One region of the Shewanella cyperi genome, then DNA from elsewhere that is predicted to be linked to it. Evidence: predicted binding sites of a transcription regulator. Region 1 holds the regulator's gene; each other region holds the start of a gene.
What was found. Region 1 encodes LexA, which represses DNA repair genes until DNA is damaged. Its sites were predicted from a motif close to TACTGTATNNNNATACAGTA; they were not measured.
Positions count from the first base shown of each region.

Region 1 (4,191 bases):
AATTCGGCACGGATGACCATGGCCATGGCACCACCCACCAGGAACATGATGAAGCTGAACCAAAGGTAAAGCGTGCCTATGTCCTTGTGGTTGGTGGTATAAAGCCAGCGGCGTATGCCGGTGGCGGGGCCATGATGTTCATGGGTATCGTGCTCATGATCCTGCGTCACTTCGTTGAGCCCTGAGGTAAGTTCGCGGCTAATTGAATTCATGTATTCCCCCTACTGCCCATGGTTGTTGACGTCGGCGGCCTGCACCGTGTCACCCGTGTGGTTATCCCAGGCATTACGCTCATAAGTGATAACCGCGGCAATTTCCTGAGCGGTGAGCTGTTTGCCAAAGGCTTGCATAGCCGTACCCGTCTTGCCGTTAATCACAATTTCCAGGTGATTGGCGACAGGGCCGGTGGCTATGGGGCTGCCATTAAGCGCGGGGAATACGCCCGCCAAACCTGCACCATTGGGTTGGTGACAGGCAGCACAACGGGCCATGTAAATTTGTTCACCCTGAGCCATGAGGTCATCCATCGACAGGGTTTGTGTCAGCGAGGCTTGGGCTTCCGCCGCTGCCTGTTGAGCAGAGGCTTTCTGGGCCACGAGCCAGTCATCAAACTGGGCTTCGGGCAAGACTTCCACCACTATGGGCATAAAGCCATGCTGCTTGCCGCATAACTCAGCGCATTGGCCCCGGTAGATGCCGGGTTTGTCGATACGGGTCCAGGCCTCGTTGATGAAACCCGGGTTGGCGTCCTTCTTCACCGCAAAGGCAGGCACCCACCAGGAGTGGATAACGTCATCTGAGGTCATCAGGAAACGTATCTTGCGATTGGCAGGCAAGACCAGCGGCTTGTCTACTTCCAGTAAGTAGTTTTCGCCTTTGGCCTCGTTACCTTCGATCTGCTCCATCGGCGTGGACAAGATGCTGTAAAAAGCGATGTCCTGATCGAAATAGCTGTAATGCCATTTCCATTGAGATCCTGTGACTTGCACCGTCAGATCTGCATTGGAAGGGTCTTCCATGGCGATCAGGGTTTTGGTGGCCGGTATGGCCATGGAGATAAGGATAATGAAAGGGATAACCGTCCAGGCTATTTCTACCTTGGTGCTCTCATGAAACTGAGCCGCCACGGCGCCCTTCGACTTTCGGTGGTTGATCATGGCGTAAATCATAGCGCCAAATACCACCACCCCGATGGCGCAGCAGATGTACAGAATCGTCATGTGCAGGTGATATACCCTGCCACTGATTTCTGTCACCCCCTGGGTCATATTCAGCGACATGTCTGCCGCTGCCAATTGCGGTGCCATCAGCACCAGAACACAATACAACAATCGCTTCACAAGACGTCTCCTCTGTCAATTGCGAATCGCAACTACAAAGAAGAGTCACACAGTAAGTCTCTGCTCTATGCAAACTCTTCGGTTCCCAAAAAAGCAACGATGACTTCAAAGTGCGTTGGCGGTTTATCTTGTTCTATCTGTAGCCTACTGCCTTGCTAACCACGCCTGCACCTACAGCTGAATATATCGGTCTGATACACAGAGGGCCGTGGTTAAACAGGGCTCACTGCGACGACATAATCTATCCCGGATATAACAAACTATCGTTGTTACCCTGAACTACATTACTTGCAGTTTAAATATTGATCAAGATCACTTTCTTTTCTAATTAACTGAAAAAATTATTGAAAAAAAGAGCCCCACTGGGGCTCAAGGGGATGGAAGGGGATCAGTGCAGCGGTTGAAACTGGTTGGAAAGGGTCATGGGAATAGCGGCTTGGTGACAAGGATTTCCATGAGAGTGAGCATTTACATCCTGAAATATGACACCCATGGCAACCGCACTCTTGGCAACCAGCTGTAAGCGGCGTTCATCTCTGGGGTCCAGGCTGCTGCTCCAGCAAAGTACCGCACTGGAAGTGCCACTGGTCAGCGCTTTTTCCATGGCCCACAGGGTTTCCACTTCATCCTTGGCATGCACCAGTAAGACTCTGTCCATACGCACGCCGGCCTGGGCCAGGAGGTCTTTGTAGCCTATATTGGGCGGACTGATCAGCACTATCCAACGACCCTGATGACTCAGCTGCGCCAATTGGGGGCACAAGTGCTTTAGTTCGTTACGGCCCTGATCGCTGGTGGTCAGCATGCTGACTTCCGTATTGGCGCCGGCATTGTCAGCGGGCAGGTCGCGCCACAGGCCGGGATGGCGGGGAGCATTACCGAGCAGCTTGTTCATAACCAGTCTCCATTACGGATGACACCGACCGCCAGACCTTCAATGGTCAGACTTTGGCAGCTGAGATCCACCTTTATCGGGGCGTAGGCTTCGTTTTCGGCATGCAGGTAAACCACATTGCCCTTGCGTTCGAAGCGTTTGACCGTCACATCATCTTCAACCCGGGCGACCACCACCTGACCGTTGCGCGGCTGCTGCATCTTGTGTACCGCCAACAGATCGCCTTCGAGTATGCCTATGTCCTTCATACTGTCGCCCCGAACCCGCAGTAAAAAGTCGGCCTGGGGGCGGAACATGGCTGGATCCACCTGGTAATACTGCTCCACGTGTTCCTGGGCCAAAATAGGCTCACCGGCCGCCACCTGACCTATCAGCGGCAATCCCTGATGCTCAGCGTCTTCATGTTCGTCGCCCGCAAGACGAATACCGCGGGAGGTGCCGGGCATAATTTCAATACAGCCCTTCTTGGCCAGTGCCTTGAGATGTTCTTCGGCGGCATTGGCACTTTTGAAGCCCAAACGTGTGGCAATTTCGGCACGGGTTGGCGGCATACCGGTATCGGCGATATTGCGTTTGATCAGGTCCAGTATTTCAGCCTGGCGCGGTGTCAGCGGTCTCATACTCATTCCTGTTTTTCTATACAGTTACTGTTAGTATATACAGTATTTTAAACAGCGCAAGTATTAACCAGTGTTTAGATTATTGGCACTGTGACTGTGTGGTCTGATATTCTATGCGGCTAACGAAGTGGCCAAGATTGCTGAAGAAGAATGTCAACCCAAGACTCGCTGTGGTATAGAACCCTCCGCTGGATCCAGAAAAAACTGGTGCACACCATAGTGGTGCCCCAGGAGCCTTTTGCCGATCTTAATCTTGATGCGGCACGCCCCCTGGTTTACGTCATGAAAACCGAATCGGTAAGTGATATTGCCGCCCTGAGTGAAGTCACCGCCAAGTTTGGCTTGCCAAGCCCCTATGAGCCCCTGCACGTGAATGGTTTGAGCAGTCCGAGGGTGGTTTGCCTTGAGGGGGCAAAACCCCTGTTTGGGCAGCGTCAGGGCAATGAACCCTTCCTCAATGCTTTTATGCAGTTACTGTCTGTCCATAAGCAAAAGCCGGAGCTGGATATCCAGCTGGTCCCGGTGAGCCTTTATTGGGGCCGGACTCCGGGCAAGGAAGATGACAGCATGCGCGCGGCATTGCTGGAGCGGGAAAATCCCACCTGGTTGCGCAAGTGCCTGATGATATTGTTCCTCGGTCGTCACAACTTCGTGCAATTTTCCAATGCGGTTTCCCTGCGTTATATGGCCGATGAACACGGCACCGACAAACGCATTGCCCAGAAACTGGCCCGGGTGGCCAGGGTGCATTTCCGCCGTCAGCGCAAGGTGATGACAGGTCCGGCGTTGCCTAATCGTCAGGCCATGTTCCATGCGCTGTTGCAGTCCGATAACCTGAAAAAGGCCATTGCCGAAGAAGCGGCTGCCAAGAAGGTTTCCGAGGCCAAGGCCCGCGAAACGGCTATAGGTTATCTCGACGAGATAGCGGCCGACTATTCGGACAGCCTGGTGCGGGTGGCTGAGCGTATGCTGACCTGGCTGTGGAACAAGCTCTACAGCGGTATCAATATCCGCGGTGCCGAGCAGGTGCGTCAGCTGCACCATGATGGCCATGAAATTGTCTATGTGCCCTGTCATCGCAGTCACATGGATTACCTGCTGCTGTCTTACATTCTTTATTACCAGGGCATGGTACCGCCTCATATCGCGGCGGGCATTAACCTCAACTTCTGGCCGGCGGGACCTTTGTTCCGTCGCGGCGGCGCCTTCTTTATTCGCCGCAGCTTCAATGGCAACAAGCTCTATACCGCAGTGTTCCGCGAATACCTGGATCAGCTGTTTGCCAAGGGCTATTCGGTGGAGTATTTCACCGAAGGTGGCCGTTCACGCACCGGTC
Region 1 is NZ_CP071501.1:3,969,109-3,973,299, reverse strand. It holds gene ctaD (cytochrome c oxidase subunit I) at 1-212, opposite strand, end outside; partial or broken gene coxB (cytochrome c oxidase subunit II) at 231-1,340, opposite strand; gene JYB84_RS17640 (cell division inhibitor SulA) at 1,729-2,235, opposite strand; gene lexA (transcriptional repressor LexA) at 2,232-2,855, opposite strand; gene plsB (glycerol-3-phosphate 1-O-acyltransferase PlsB) at 3,006-4,191, shown strand, end outside.

Region 2 (4,191 bases), 1.1 Mb from region 1:
CTGAATCACAAGCCGCAGCCAGGTTCCCGGGCTGCCGACGAAAATTTGGGGGCCATTATAACCATAAGCAAAGCCAAGATGATAGCGCCCTACCGAGAAATCCAGCACCGGTGCAGGCCTTGAACTGCCTTGGATTTTTGACTTTACGTTGGGGATCAAGTGACGGCAAACAGGCATTTTCCCGTTCCGCTTTTGGGGGCCTGTATAGATCCCCTTAATCAGGTGTCCAATGGTATTAAACGGGAACAGGAAAAAGCATGGAATATGACTCGCCAACCTCATACTTAAATGAACAGTAATTATTGAAAGTACTGAAAAACAAAAAAGCCCCGACGCAGTCGGGGCTTTTGATTGTGTGGTCATAGCCATCATTCATAGGGGTCGAATTCCAGACCTTGGGCAACCTGATCGAAACCAAAGCCCTGTCCCAGCAGATAACGTACCCGTTTGGCCTTGTCCTTGGCGTCCGCTATGGGGGTAAGCCCAAACTTCTTGCGCGCCTTGGTGCGCGCCAGGGCAAACCAGTCCTGATCGCAACCATTCAGCGCGGTTTCCACGGACTCCCGCGACAGACCTTTTTGCAACAGGGCCTGGCGGATACGAGTCGGACCATGGCCCTTGGCAATGTGACTGCGGATAAGCTGCCCTGCATAGCGGCCATCATCCAGGTAACCGCGCAGCTCACATTCGGCGAGCACGGTTTCCACTTCCTGGAGCTCATGGCCCTTGGCCAGCAGCTTGGTTTTAAGCTCTTCCCGACCATGATCCCGCCGCGCCAGCAAGGTCAGCGCGGCTTGCATCAGTTCTGGGTTCAGAACACTTCCCCGGTTTCAAAGTCGACGTTTTCGCCACTGCTGTCACTGCTGCCTGAGCCAACACTGCTGCTGGCTGCACTGCTGCCATCGGCACGATGCAGCAACATCTCGCGCAGTGCCTTGTCGATTTCGGCGGCTATTTGTGGATTGTCAATCAGGAACTTACCGGCATTGGCGCGGCCCTGGCCAATCTTGTCGCCCTTGTAGCTGTACCAGGCACCGGACTTTTCAATCAGCTTGTGCAGCACGCCCAAATCCACCAATTCACCGGTGCGGTTGATACCCTGACCGTAAAGGATTTGGAAGTCGGCTTGCTTGAACGGTGCAGCAATCTTGTTCTTAACCACCTTAACGCGGGTTTCGTTACCCACCACCTCGTCGCCTTCCTTGATGGCGCCGGTGCGGCGGATATCCAGACGCACTGAGGCGTAGAACTTGAGCGCGTTACCACCTGTGGTGGTTTCAGGGTTGCCGAACATCACGCCAATCTTCATACGAATTTGGTTGATGAAGATAAGCAAGGTGTTGGATTGCTTGAGGTTACCCGCCAGCTTACGCATGGCTTGGCTCATCATACGCGCTGCCAGACCCATGTGGGAATCACCGATTTCGCCTTCGATTTCGGCCTTGGGAGTCAGGGCCGCAACCGAGTCAACGATGATCACATCCACGGCGCCACTGCGGGTCAGGGCATCACAGATTTCCAGCGCCTGTTCACCCGTATCCGGCTGAGAGCAGAGCAGATTGTCGATATCCACGCCCAGCTTCTTGGCATAGATGGGGTCCAATGCGTGTTCGGCGTCGATAAAGGCGCACACCTTGCCTTCACGCTGGGCAGCAGCAATCACTTCCAGTGTCAGAGTTGTTTTACCTGAAGATTCAGGACCATAGATCTCAACGATACGGCCCATTGGCAGACCACCGGCCCCCAGAGCCACGTCCAGAGACAGCGAACCTGTGGAGATGGTTTCCACATCCATGGAGCGGTCTTCACCCAGCTTCATGATGGAGCCCTTGCCAAACTGCTTCTCAATTTGGCCCAGAACTGCGGCTAACGCTTTCTCTTTGTTTGGATCTATCTTCATTCCTGTTCCCTCTTAAAGCAGCCCTGTGGCTGTCAATAAAGTCGCGATTATTCTGTTGGCGCAACCCCGAACGGCGTCGGCATGTTTGTACTTAACTGAGGCTAGTATACTGTACAATCATACAGTATCAAGCCCAGGTAAAATATTTTTTCCCTGTGCCCGCAGCCCCGGCCCTGGTGGCAATTTGCACCGACGCGGGGGCTTTTAGCGCTATGGGGCTCAATTTCAACGAAAACCTTGTTAGTATTGGCGCCACAGTTTTCAGCGCCACCCAGCAGATACGGCCGTCCATGAACAGCACAGATTTCGACGATTTGGAAAAACACACTCCCATGATGCGTCAGTACCTGACGATGAAGGCAGCCCATCCGGATATGCTGCTGTTTTACCGCATGGGTGATTTTTATGAACTCTTCTATGAGGATGCCAAACGCGCCTCGCAAATGCTGGGCATATCCCTCACAGCACGCGGCAAGAGCGGCGGCGATCCCATCCCCATGGCCGGTATCCCCTATCATGCGGTGGAAGGTTATCTGGCAAAGCTGGTGCAAATTGGCCAGTCGGTGGCCATCTGCGAACAGATAGGTGACCCTGCCACCAGCAAGGGGCCGGTGGAGCGCAAGGTGGTGCGGGTGGTCACGCCCGGCACCCTGACCGATGAAGCTCTGCTACAGGAGCGCCAGGACAACCTGCTGGCCGCCGTCTATCAGGGCAAGGTAGGTTTCGGCTATGCCACCCTGGATGTGGCCTCGGGCCGCTTTGTGGTGGCCGAACTCGACAGCCGTGAGGCCCTGGAGGCCGAGCTGCAACGCACCAGTCCCGCCGAACTCCTGTACAGCGAAGACTTCGGCGAGCTGGCACTGATTAACCATTTCAAGGGCAAACGGCGCCGTCCCGAATGGGAATTTGACTATGACACCTGCGTCAAATTGCTGCTGGAACAGTTTGGAACCCGTGACTTGCGCGGCTTTGGTATTACAGATGCACGCCTGTCGCTGCAGGCGGCCGGCTGCCTGATGCAATATGTACGCGATACTCAGCGCACCGCCCTGCCCCACATCAATTCCATAGTGCGCTTCAACCAGAGCGACGCCATAGTGCTGGACGCGGCGACCCGCCGCAATCTGGAACTGACGCAGAACCTCTCCGGTGGTCGCGACAGCACCCTGGCGAGCGTGCTCGACAATACCGCCACCGCCATGGGCAGTCGCATGTTGCAGCGCTGGATCCATCAGCCACTGCGCAACAGAAAGCAAATTGAATCCCGTCAGGGCGCCGTGAGCGAACTCTTGGACACTCAAGGCTTTGAAGCACTCAGCCACACGCTGCGGAACTTAGGGGATATTGAGCGGATCCTCGCCCGTCTGGCGCTTAGAAGCGCCAGACCCAGGGACTTTGCCCGGTTGCGGGATGCCCTGGGATTATTGCCAGAACTCAAACAACATCTCGAAGCAAGCCAAAGTCAGCACCTGCAACAACTGGCACTGCTGCTGGGGGAGTTCCCGGCGGAGCAGGATTTGCTGGAGCGTGCCATAGTTGACAACCCGCCCATGCTTATCCGCGATGGCGGCGTGATCCGCCCTGGCTACAACGCCGAACTCGACGAGTGGCGCGGTCTCAGCGAAGGGGCAACCGACTATTTGCAGCAACTGGAGATCCGCGAGAAGGAACGCTCCGGCATAGCCACCCTCAAGGTGGGCTACAACCGGGTCCATGGTTATTACATCGAAGTCAGCCGCGCCCAATCGGCGCTGGTGCCCTTGTCATACCAAAGACGCCAAACCCTGAAGAACACAGAGCGCTATATCACCCCCGAGCTCAAGGAATACGAGGAAAAGGTTTTGTCCAGCCAGGGCAAGGCGCTGGCGCTGGAAAAACAGCTGTGGGATGAACTGTTCGATCTGGTGCTGCCAAGGCTGCACGATCTGCAGGCTTTCGCCCGCGCCGCAGCGGAACTGGACGTGCTGGCCAACTTCGCCGAGCGTGCCGAAACCCTTGGCTATCAATGCCCGGAACTGAGCGACAGAATCGGGATTTTGATCGAGGCCGGCCGCCATCCCGTAGTGGAGCGGGTCAACCAGACGCCCTTTATTCCCAACCCGGTGGAGCTCTCGAGCGAGCGGCGCATGTTGGTGGTGACCGGCCCCAACATGGGCGGTAAGTCCACCTACATGCGTCAGGTGGCACTGATCACCCTGATGGCCCACATAGGCTGCTTTGTGCCGGCACAGCGAGCCGTTATTGGCCCGGTGGACAGGATCTTCACCCGCATCGGCGCCAGCGATGATCTG
Region 2 is NZ_CP071501.1:2,879,338-2,883,528, forward strand. It holds gene JYB84_RS12595 (regulatory protein RecX) at 369-800, opposite strand; gene recA (recombinase RecA) at 812-1,900, opposite strand; gene mutS (DNA mismatch repair protein MutS) at 2,191-4,191, shown strand, end outside.
Region 2: a site for LexA is predicted at 2,008-2,027, ahead of recA (recombinase RecA). Genes of this name have one in related genera too.

Region 3 (4,191 bases), 1.4 Mb from region 1:
TAGCCTTTGCGTCCAGCCCGGCCCTTTTTCCAGGCGGGTTTGGCGCTCACGCCGGCAAGCGCCGTCGGCACACTGGCGGCCGCCTCGGCAATCAGCCCCTGCAACTGCTCGGTCAAAGGTGCCATAAAGGCCTGATAGGCCAGTTCCCTGTGGCTGATGCCATTGAGCCGGCTTTCCCACAGCGCCGTCATATCGGCCGTGGTGGCCACCTCGGGCAGACTGGCGATAAGCCCCTTGCCGGCGTCGGTGGCCAATATCTGCTTACCCTGACGCACCAGAAAGCCCCGCTTGAACAGCAATTCGATAATCCCCGCCCGGGTCGCCTCTGTGCCCAGACCATCTGTTTCTTTGAGGATTTTCTTGATGTCGGCCGATTGCACATAGCGGGCTATGCCCGTCATGGCCGCCAGCAGTGTAGCATCGGTAAAATGCTTGGGGGGCTGAGTTTGCTTGCTGAGCAGTTCACCGCGCTCACAGTGCAGCGGTTCATTGGCATTGAGGGCCGGCAGATTTGACTGTCCCTCATCCTCTTCCAGCTGCTGGCCGAAGAGCGGCTTCCAACCGGGGCGGGTTATCCGTTTGGCCTTGCAGCCAAAGCGGCCACCGGCGATTTGCAGCAGCACCTCGGTCTCATCATATTCATGGTGGGGATAAAACTGTGCCAGGTACTGGCGGGCAATCTGGAGGTACAGTTGCCGCTCCCTGAGCGCCAGACTTCCCAGGTTGGCAACCTTCTCTGTCGGCACTATAGCATGGTGGGCATCGACCTTGCTATCGTCCCAGGCCTTGGACACCCGCTTGGGATCCGGCGCATCCAAACCCGCAGTCAGCTCGGCGGCGCCCTGGGCTATCGCAGCCAAGGTGGTCGGCACCTGTGCCAGCTGCGCCTTCGGCAGATGGCGACTGTCCGAGCGCGGATAGGTGATAAGTTTGTGCTTTTCATAGAGGGCCTGGGCGGTATCCAGCACCTCCTTGGCACTCATACCAAAACGTTTGCCGCAATCAATCTGCAGTGCCGACAAACTGTAGGGCAAGGGCGGCGCCTGTCTTTTGGGCTTGGTTTCCAGAGTTAACAACTGCGCCGGCTGATTGCCTATGCTGTCCACCACCTTTTGCGCCAGGCGCTGGGACAAGACCCGTCCTTCCTCATCCATGTAAGGCTGACAGGCGTCACTCGGTTGCCACTTGGCACAAAAGCGCTCGCCCCGGGTGGTGATGATATGGGCCATTACCTCGTAATAATCCCTGGGCAGGAAATTGGCTATCTCGGCATCGCGGCGCACCACCAGTCCCAGCAGAGGTGTCTGCACCCGGCCCACGGACAATACCCCCTGATAGCCCACCTTGCGCCCGGCCAGGGTATAGGCCCGGGTCATGTTCATGCCATAGAGCCAGTCGGCGCGACTGCGCGCCAGGGCCGAGGTGGCGAGCGGCACAAATTCCTTGTTGGACCTTTGCTGCGCCAGGGCCCGTTTCACCGCTTCGGGGTTGAGATCGCTGATCAGCAGCCTGCGGGTGTTGGCGAGCCTCGCCGCATCAACTCCGGCGAAGGACAGCACCTCGTCCACCAACAACTGCCCTTCCCGGTCGGGATCGCCGGCATGCACTATGGTGCTTGCCTGTTTCAGCAGGCGCTTGACCACGGCCAATTGCCCCTTGGCACTGGCTTTGGGCACCAGTTGCCAGCGCTCGGGCACTATGGGCAAGTGCTCAAACTGCCAGGATTTGAAGGCGGGATCGTAGGCATCGGGCTCGGCCTGCTCCAGCAGGTGGCCTATGCACCAGGTGACGCAATCGCCGTTACCGAGCTGGATATAGCCGTCACCCTTGGTGTGTGGCCTGGGCAACACATCGGCAATGGCCCGCCCCAGGCTGGGCTTCTCGGCAATATAGAGGATCATGGCGTTTAAAATACTGGATGAATTTACAGTAAAATGTAAACCAGCTGCGCTGACAAGGCAAGTTGGCCCCAGGGATCCGGCCGCAAAAACAACAACGCCGGTCACTTGGACCGGCGTTGCTCAAGCCAACATCTATCAGGGATGGCAGACGTTGTGCAGCTCAAGGTTGGTGCCAATATCCTTGTTGCGATTGGCCTTGGCGTCATCGTTGCGCAGCTGGGTCAAATGATCCAGGTAGGCCTGATCCACATCGTTGGTGATGTAGTGACCATCGAATACCGAGGTCTCAAAGCGCTTGATCTCCGGATTCTCCATACGTACGGCTTCCACCAGATCGCTCAGATTCTGGAAAATGATGCCATCGGCACCAATAAGCTTGGCAATCTCATCGGCATCACGACCATGAGCTATCAGCTCGTTGGAAGTGGGCATATCGATACCGTACACGTTCGGGAAACGGATTTCCGGGGCCGCAGAGGCAAAGTACACCTTCTTGGCGCCGGCTTCACGGGCCATTTCGATAATCTGCTCTGAGGTGGTACCGCGCACTATGGAGTCATCCACCAGCAGCACATTCTTGCCCTTGAATTCGGCGTTGATGGCATTGAGCTTGCGGCGCACCGACTTCTTGCGCTCCTGCTGACCGGGCATGATAAAGGTCCGGCCAATATAGCGGTTCTTCACGAAACCCTGGCGATATGGCAGATCCATGCAACGGGCGATTTCCAGTGCGATATCACAGGAAGTTTCGGGAATAGGGATCACCACGTCAATGTCATGGTCATACCATTCTTTCTTGATCTTCTCACCCAGCTTGGCGCCCATGTTGACCCGGCTGGCATACACAGACACCTTGTCTATGGTGGAGTCCGGACGGGCAAAATATACGAATTCGAAGATACAGGGTGAGTAGCTCGGCGTCGCGGCGCACTGGCGGGTAAACAACTGACCATCGAGGGTGATGTACACGGCCTCACCGGGGGCCACATCGCGCATCACCTCAAAGCCGACCGCGTCCAGGGCAACACTTTCGGAAGCCACCATGTACTCGGTACCTTTGGCAGTTTCGTGCTTGCCGAGCACCAGAGGGCGAATACCGTAAGGATCGCGGAAAGCCACCAGGCCTTCACCCACTATCATGGCCACCACGGCATAGGCGCCGCGGGTCTGGGCATGCACCTTGGTAACGGCCTCGAACACCTGCTCGCTTGAGAGGTGCTGGGTCTGCAACTGTTGCAGTTCATCGGCCAGCAGGTTCAACAACACTTCGGAATCCGAGGTGGTGTTTACGTGACGGCGTTGCTGCTTCAGACGTTCGGCCAACTCCAGGGTATTGGTCAGGTTACCGTTATGGGCCAGTGATATACCGTAGGGGGAGTTGACGTAGAAGGGCTGGGCTTCGGAGGCACTGGAGCTGCCGGCGGTAGGGTAACGCACATGGCCGATGCCGGCGTTACCCTGGAGACGTTGCATATGCTTGGGCTCGAACACATCGCGTACCAGGCCGTTGGCCTTGCGCAATCTGAAGGCGCCACCATCAACAGTGACTATGCCGGCCGCGTCTTGACCTCTGTGCTGAAGCACGGTCAAGGCATCATAGATGGTTTGGTTAACCGCTGAATGGCCAACAATTCCGACGATACCACACATGTGAGAGTTTCCTCGTATTTAAGATGTGATTGTATTTTTTATATTTTGGGTACAAAGCTAGAGGTATTTTCCAGGTAATGGAAAAACCACTGGATGACCACCCCAAACTCGGGGACCAAACGCGATGCCTTCCACCATGGGGTATTGGGCGCGCCGGTAAAGGCATCCAGGAAAAACAGCATGGCGCTGACGATCAATGCGCCGCGCAGGGCACCGAAGCACAGGCCAAGCAGCCTGTCGGTACCCGATAATCCGGTTTTGGCCACCAATTGGCCAAGCAAGTAATTGATGAGCGCGCCGAGGATGAGGGTGGTGACAAAGAGTATGGCAATGGCAATGCCATTGCGCAGCATTTCGTCGGCGACTTGGGTCAGTTGCTGTGCGAGATCCAGGTAAAACTGGCTGGCAATGAAAAAGGCCGCAAACCATACCACCAGAGACATGGCTTCTTTGGCAAAACCGCGGATCAGACTGATTAAGGTCGACAATCCGATGACAAAAATGATGGCGTAGTCAATCCAGACCATGGAATGGGCTTTCCGGCACAGGCTTCAGGACGGCGCGATTCTAACAGAGAAGCGGGAGATTCTCACCCCCGCGACGGCAAATAAATTGTTCGCAAGTGGCAACACTCAGCTTT
Region 3 is NZ_CP071501.1:2,536,617-2,540,807, forward strand. It holds gene JYB84_RS10960 (DNA topoisomerase III) at 1-1,901, opposite strand, end outside; gene purF (amidophosphoribosyltransferase) at 2,037-3,551, opposite strand; gene JYB84_RS10970 (CvpA family protein) at 3,590-4,078, opposite strand; gene dedD (cell division protein DedD) at 4,184-4,191, opposite strand, start outside.
Region 3: a site for LexA is predicted at 1,913-1,932, ahead of JYB84_RS10960 (DNA topoisomerase III). Genes of this name have one in related genera too.

Region 4 (4,191 bases), 100 kb from region 1:
CATGTACCAGGCCGACCCTGAGTTCCGGCAAGGCGGCGCTCAGCTCGTTGGCGGTATCTTCGGCCGCCTGGCACTCCAGCACCTCGGACTCTTCTATCAGGGTGCAGACCCAATAAGCCTGGCGTTTGTCCTGCAATGCCGCCTGCCGCACCCGCTCTATGATGTCCTGGCGGCGTCCATCGGGAATGGCGACCGTGGTAATGGGTGTCCTTCCCGGCGGCAATTCGTCTATTACCGAGGTATCCAGGTCCGCATAGGCCGTCATGGCCAGGGTTCTGGGAATCGGCGTGGCCGTCATGATCAATTGATGAGGATGATAGCCCTGGCCCATGCCTTTCTCTCTCAGTCCCAGCCGCTGGTGGACGCCGAACCTGTGCTGCTCGTCGATAATCACCAGGGCCAGCTGTTTGAAATTCACCTGTTCCTGGAAAATGGCGTGGGTGCCTATGACCATCTGCGCGGCGCCGGACTCGATGTCGGCCAGGGATTGTTGCCTGGCCTTGCCCTTGAGTTTGCCGGCGAGCCAACCGACCTTGAGGCCCAGCGGGCTGAACCAGCGCTCGAAATTGGCCGCGTGTTGCTCCGCCAGCAGCTCTGTGGGGGCCATCATGGCGACCTGATAGCCATTTTCTATGGCCGCGAGTGCTGCCAGGGCGGCCACCAGGGTCTTGCCTGAGCCAACATCACCCTGAACCAGGCGCATCATGGGAGTGGGCTTGGCCAGATCTTTGTGAATATCCGTGACCACCCTCTGCTGCGCCCCCGTGGGGCTGAAGGGCAGGGCGGCAAGAAAATCGGGGATCAGCTGCCCAGTGCTGTGCATTTGGATGGCGCTATCCTGATTACTGCGTTGCCGCAGTTTAAGCATGCTGAGGTTGTGTGCCAGCAGCTCTTCCTGTACCAATCTTTGTTGTGCCGGGTGTTGCCCCAGTTCAAAGGCCAGGGGATCGGCATCGGTTGGGGGGCGGTGAAGAATTCGCACCGCCTGCGCCAGGCTCAATTGATTGGGTTGCAGCGTCGTGGGCAGCAGCTCCTGCAATCCTCCTTCTTCCAGCATTTCCAAAGCCTGCTCCGTCAGCCGGAGCCAGCTGGCCTGCTTTAATCCCTCTGTGGTGGGATAGATGGGAGTCAGGGTTTCACTCAGGGCCGGGGCTTCACCCGGGGCGGTCAGCTTGTATTCCGGATGAATGATTTCCAACTGGGTCTGGCCACGGCGGATCTCGCCATACGCCCTGATGGTCAATCCGGGTTGCAGGCCGTTTTTTTGCGCCATGGAGAAATTAAAGAATCTCAGGGTCAGACCGCCGCTGTTGTCGCGGACGTTGCAGGTCAGCATGCGCTTGCGACCATTGACTATCTGGGCCGATACAACTTCGGCCTCAACCGTGGCGTAACTGCCGGGGGTCAATCCTGCGATGGGATAAATGCGGGTGCGATCTTCATAGCGCAGCGGCAAATGAAACAACAGATCCTGGACGGTATGTACCCCCAGTTTGGCCAGTTTTTCCGCAACCCGGGCGGCAACGCCCTTGAGCTCGGTAATTGGGACAAGATCCAGTCTCTGCACGCGGTTTGCACCGAATTACTGTGAATTTATACATATACTAACAGAGAATAACGACTGAGCAACCAAGGCTTGTAACCGCTGGGCTTGTCGGTTTGCTCGCCTGCCATGGGCTGTGTGCCATATATGAAAGGGGCCTTACGGCCCCTTCAAATACGCTATTGGAATAATTCTTCCGGCGGCGAGTCGGTGAAGATAGTGCTGCTGTCCTGGGTTTCGGTGGCATACTCGGTCGGCTCAGTGCCGGCGCGGAAATATTCAAAGTCGCTGGTTTGGTCTGTTTTGCGACTCAGTTTGCCACTGGCCAGGTCTATGCGCGCCGACACTATCCCTTCGGGCGGCACTATAGCTATTTCTTCCGTTCCCTCTAATGCGTGCAGCATGAACTCGTTCCAGCCCGGACCGGCCGTTTTCGCACCGGCTTCGGCGCCTGAAATCTGATCCTTGGCGCCATTGGCGTTCCAGGCGGTACGACCGAGTTCGCGGCTGTGATCATCAAACCCAACCCAGAAGGTGCTGACCAACTTGGGGTTGAATCCACTGAACCAGGTGTCGCGGGATTCGTTGGTGGTACCTGTCTTACCGGCAATATCGTGACGTTTTATCAGCCTTGCCGCCCGCCAGGCCGTACCGTTCCAACCTGTGCCCTGGCTCCAGTCACCGCCACCCCAAATCACGCTCTTGAGTGCATCACCTATCAAAAATGCGGTTTGCTTGGAAATAACCCGTGCGGCATAACGGGCATCCGTGCCACCGCATGGCGCCTGTGACGTGCCCGTTTCCTGCTGCAGCGCATCGATCATGGATTGCATTGCCTGCTCGTCGCGTGGTGGCGGCTCGCATGCCAACGCCGGATTGGCCTTTTCCGCCAGCGTGCCATCGGCATACTCAATGCGATCGATAAAATAGGGCTCCAGCAGGAAGCCGCCATTGGCAAAACTGGCGAAAGCGGTGACAACCTGCAGCGGGGTGACCGAGGGTGAACCCAGGGCCAGAGATTCGTTATGGGGCAGATCGGCAGGATCAAAGCCAAAACGGGTCAGGGTCGCTATGGTCTCATCTATCCCAATATGGCGCATGGCCCGCACCGACATCACGTTGATGGACTGAGCCAGGCCCACTCTAAGACGGGTTGGCCCGCCATAGATATCCGGTGAGTTTTTGGGGCGCCACACGGTTCCCTGACGGATATCGGGTTTGTTAATGGGGGCGTTGTTGATCAGGGTTGCCAGGGTAAAGTCTTTTTCCAGCGCTGCCGCATAGATAAAGGGTTTGATATTGGAGCCCAGTTGGCGTTTGGCCTGAGTGACCCTGTTGTACTGGCTCTGGGAGAAGCTGAAACCGCCCACCAAGGCCAAAATAGCACCATTTTGAGGATCCAGGGTGACTGTGGCACTGGAGACTTCCGGCACCTGGGAAAGTTGCCATTGCTCGCCATTATGGCGGACCCAAATACGTTCGCCGGGATTGAGCACATCAGCGGCCTTGGTGGGAGCGGCTCCCTGACGTTTGTCGCTGATAAAGCGGCGGGCCCATTTGATGCCATCCCAATTCAAGGTCAGTCGCTCTCCGGTGCCCAGCAACACCTCCGCCGCCTGTTCTGCCACACTCAGTACCGCGGCCGGCTGCAATTCCTGAACGGCTACAGTGCGTTTGAGTGCCTTGATAATTTCCGCATCGACAGGTGGGGTATCCTGCCACAAGCGCTCTGCTGCGCCCCGATAACCATGGCGTTCGTCGTAGGCATACACGTTATTGCGCAGTGCTTGCTGCGCCTTAAGCTGCAGGTCTGAGGAAATGGTGGTGTAAATGCTGTAGCCACCTGTGTAGGCTTCTTCCTCTCCAAATTTTTGGACCAGGTAATCGCGAGCCATTTCTGAAATATACGGGGCGTACAGGTCAATTTCTGCGCCGTGGTATTTGGCGACCAGAGGTTCGGCCAGTGCCTCCTGATACTCGCTGGCGCTGATGTAACCCACTTCATTCATACGCATCAAGACCACATTGCGGCGCGCCAGAGCGCGATCGGGTGCGGTCACGGGATTGAGTGTTGAAGGTGCTTTGGGGAGGCCGGCAATCATGGCCATTTCGCCAAGGGTGAGGTCTTTCACCTCTTTTCCAAAGTACACCTGTGCCGCTGCACCTACACCATAGGCCCGCTGGCCCAGATAGATACGATTTACATAGAGTTCGAGGATCTCATCCTTTGTGAGAAGCTCCTCAATATGGAAAGAAATAAAAATCTCTTTCACTTTCCGTATGATAGTTTTATCTCTGGTGAGAAAGAAGTTGCGAGCAACCTGCATGGTAATGGTACTGGCGCCTTGTTTTTTTTCTCCGGTAGCCAACATGACCAGAGCGGCCCTGACCACACCGACAGGATCGATACCGCTGTGTTCATAGAAACGGGCATCCTCGGTGGCCAAAAAGGCCTGCAGCAGGGGCTTGGGAACTTCATCCAATTTGAGAGGAATGCGGCGTTTTTCGCCGAATTGGGAAATGAGCTTGCCATCACTGCTGTATATTTTCAGCGGTGTTTGTAATTTCACCGTTTTCAGGGTGGCTACATCCGGCAGATCGGGCAAAACATAGAAATATGCCGCTGCAATAGCGCCAACACCGAGGAG
Region 4 is NZ_CP071501.1:3,865,272-3,869,462, reverse strand. It holds gene recG (ATP-dependent DNA helicase RecG) at 1-1,567, opposite strand, end outside; gene JYB84_RS17135 (penicillin-binding protein 1A) at 1,723-4,191, opposite strand, start outside.
Region 4: a site for LexA is predicted at 1,584-1,603, ahead of recG (ATP-dependent DNA helicase RecG). Genes of this name have one in related genera too.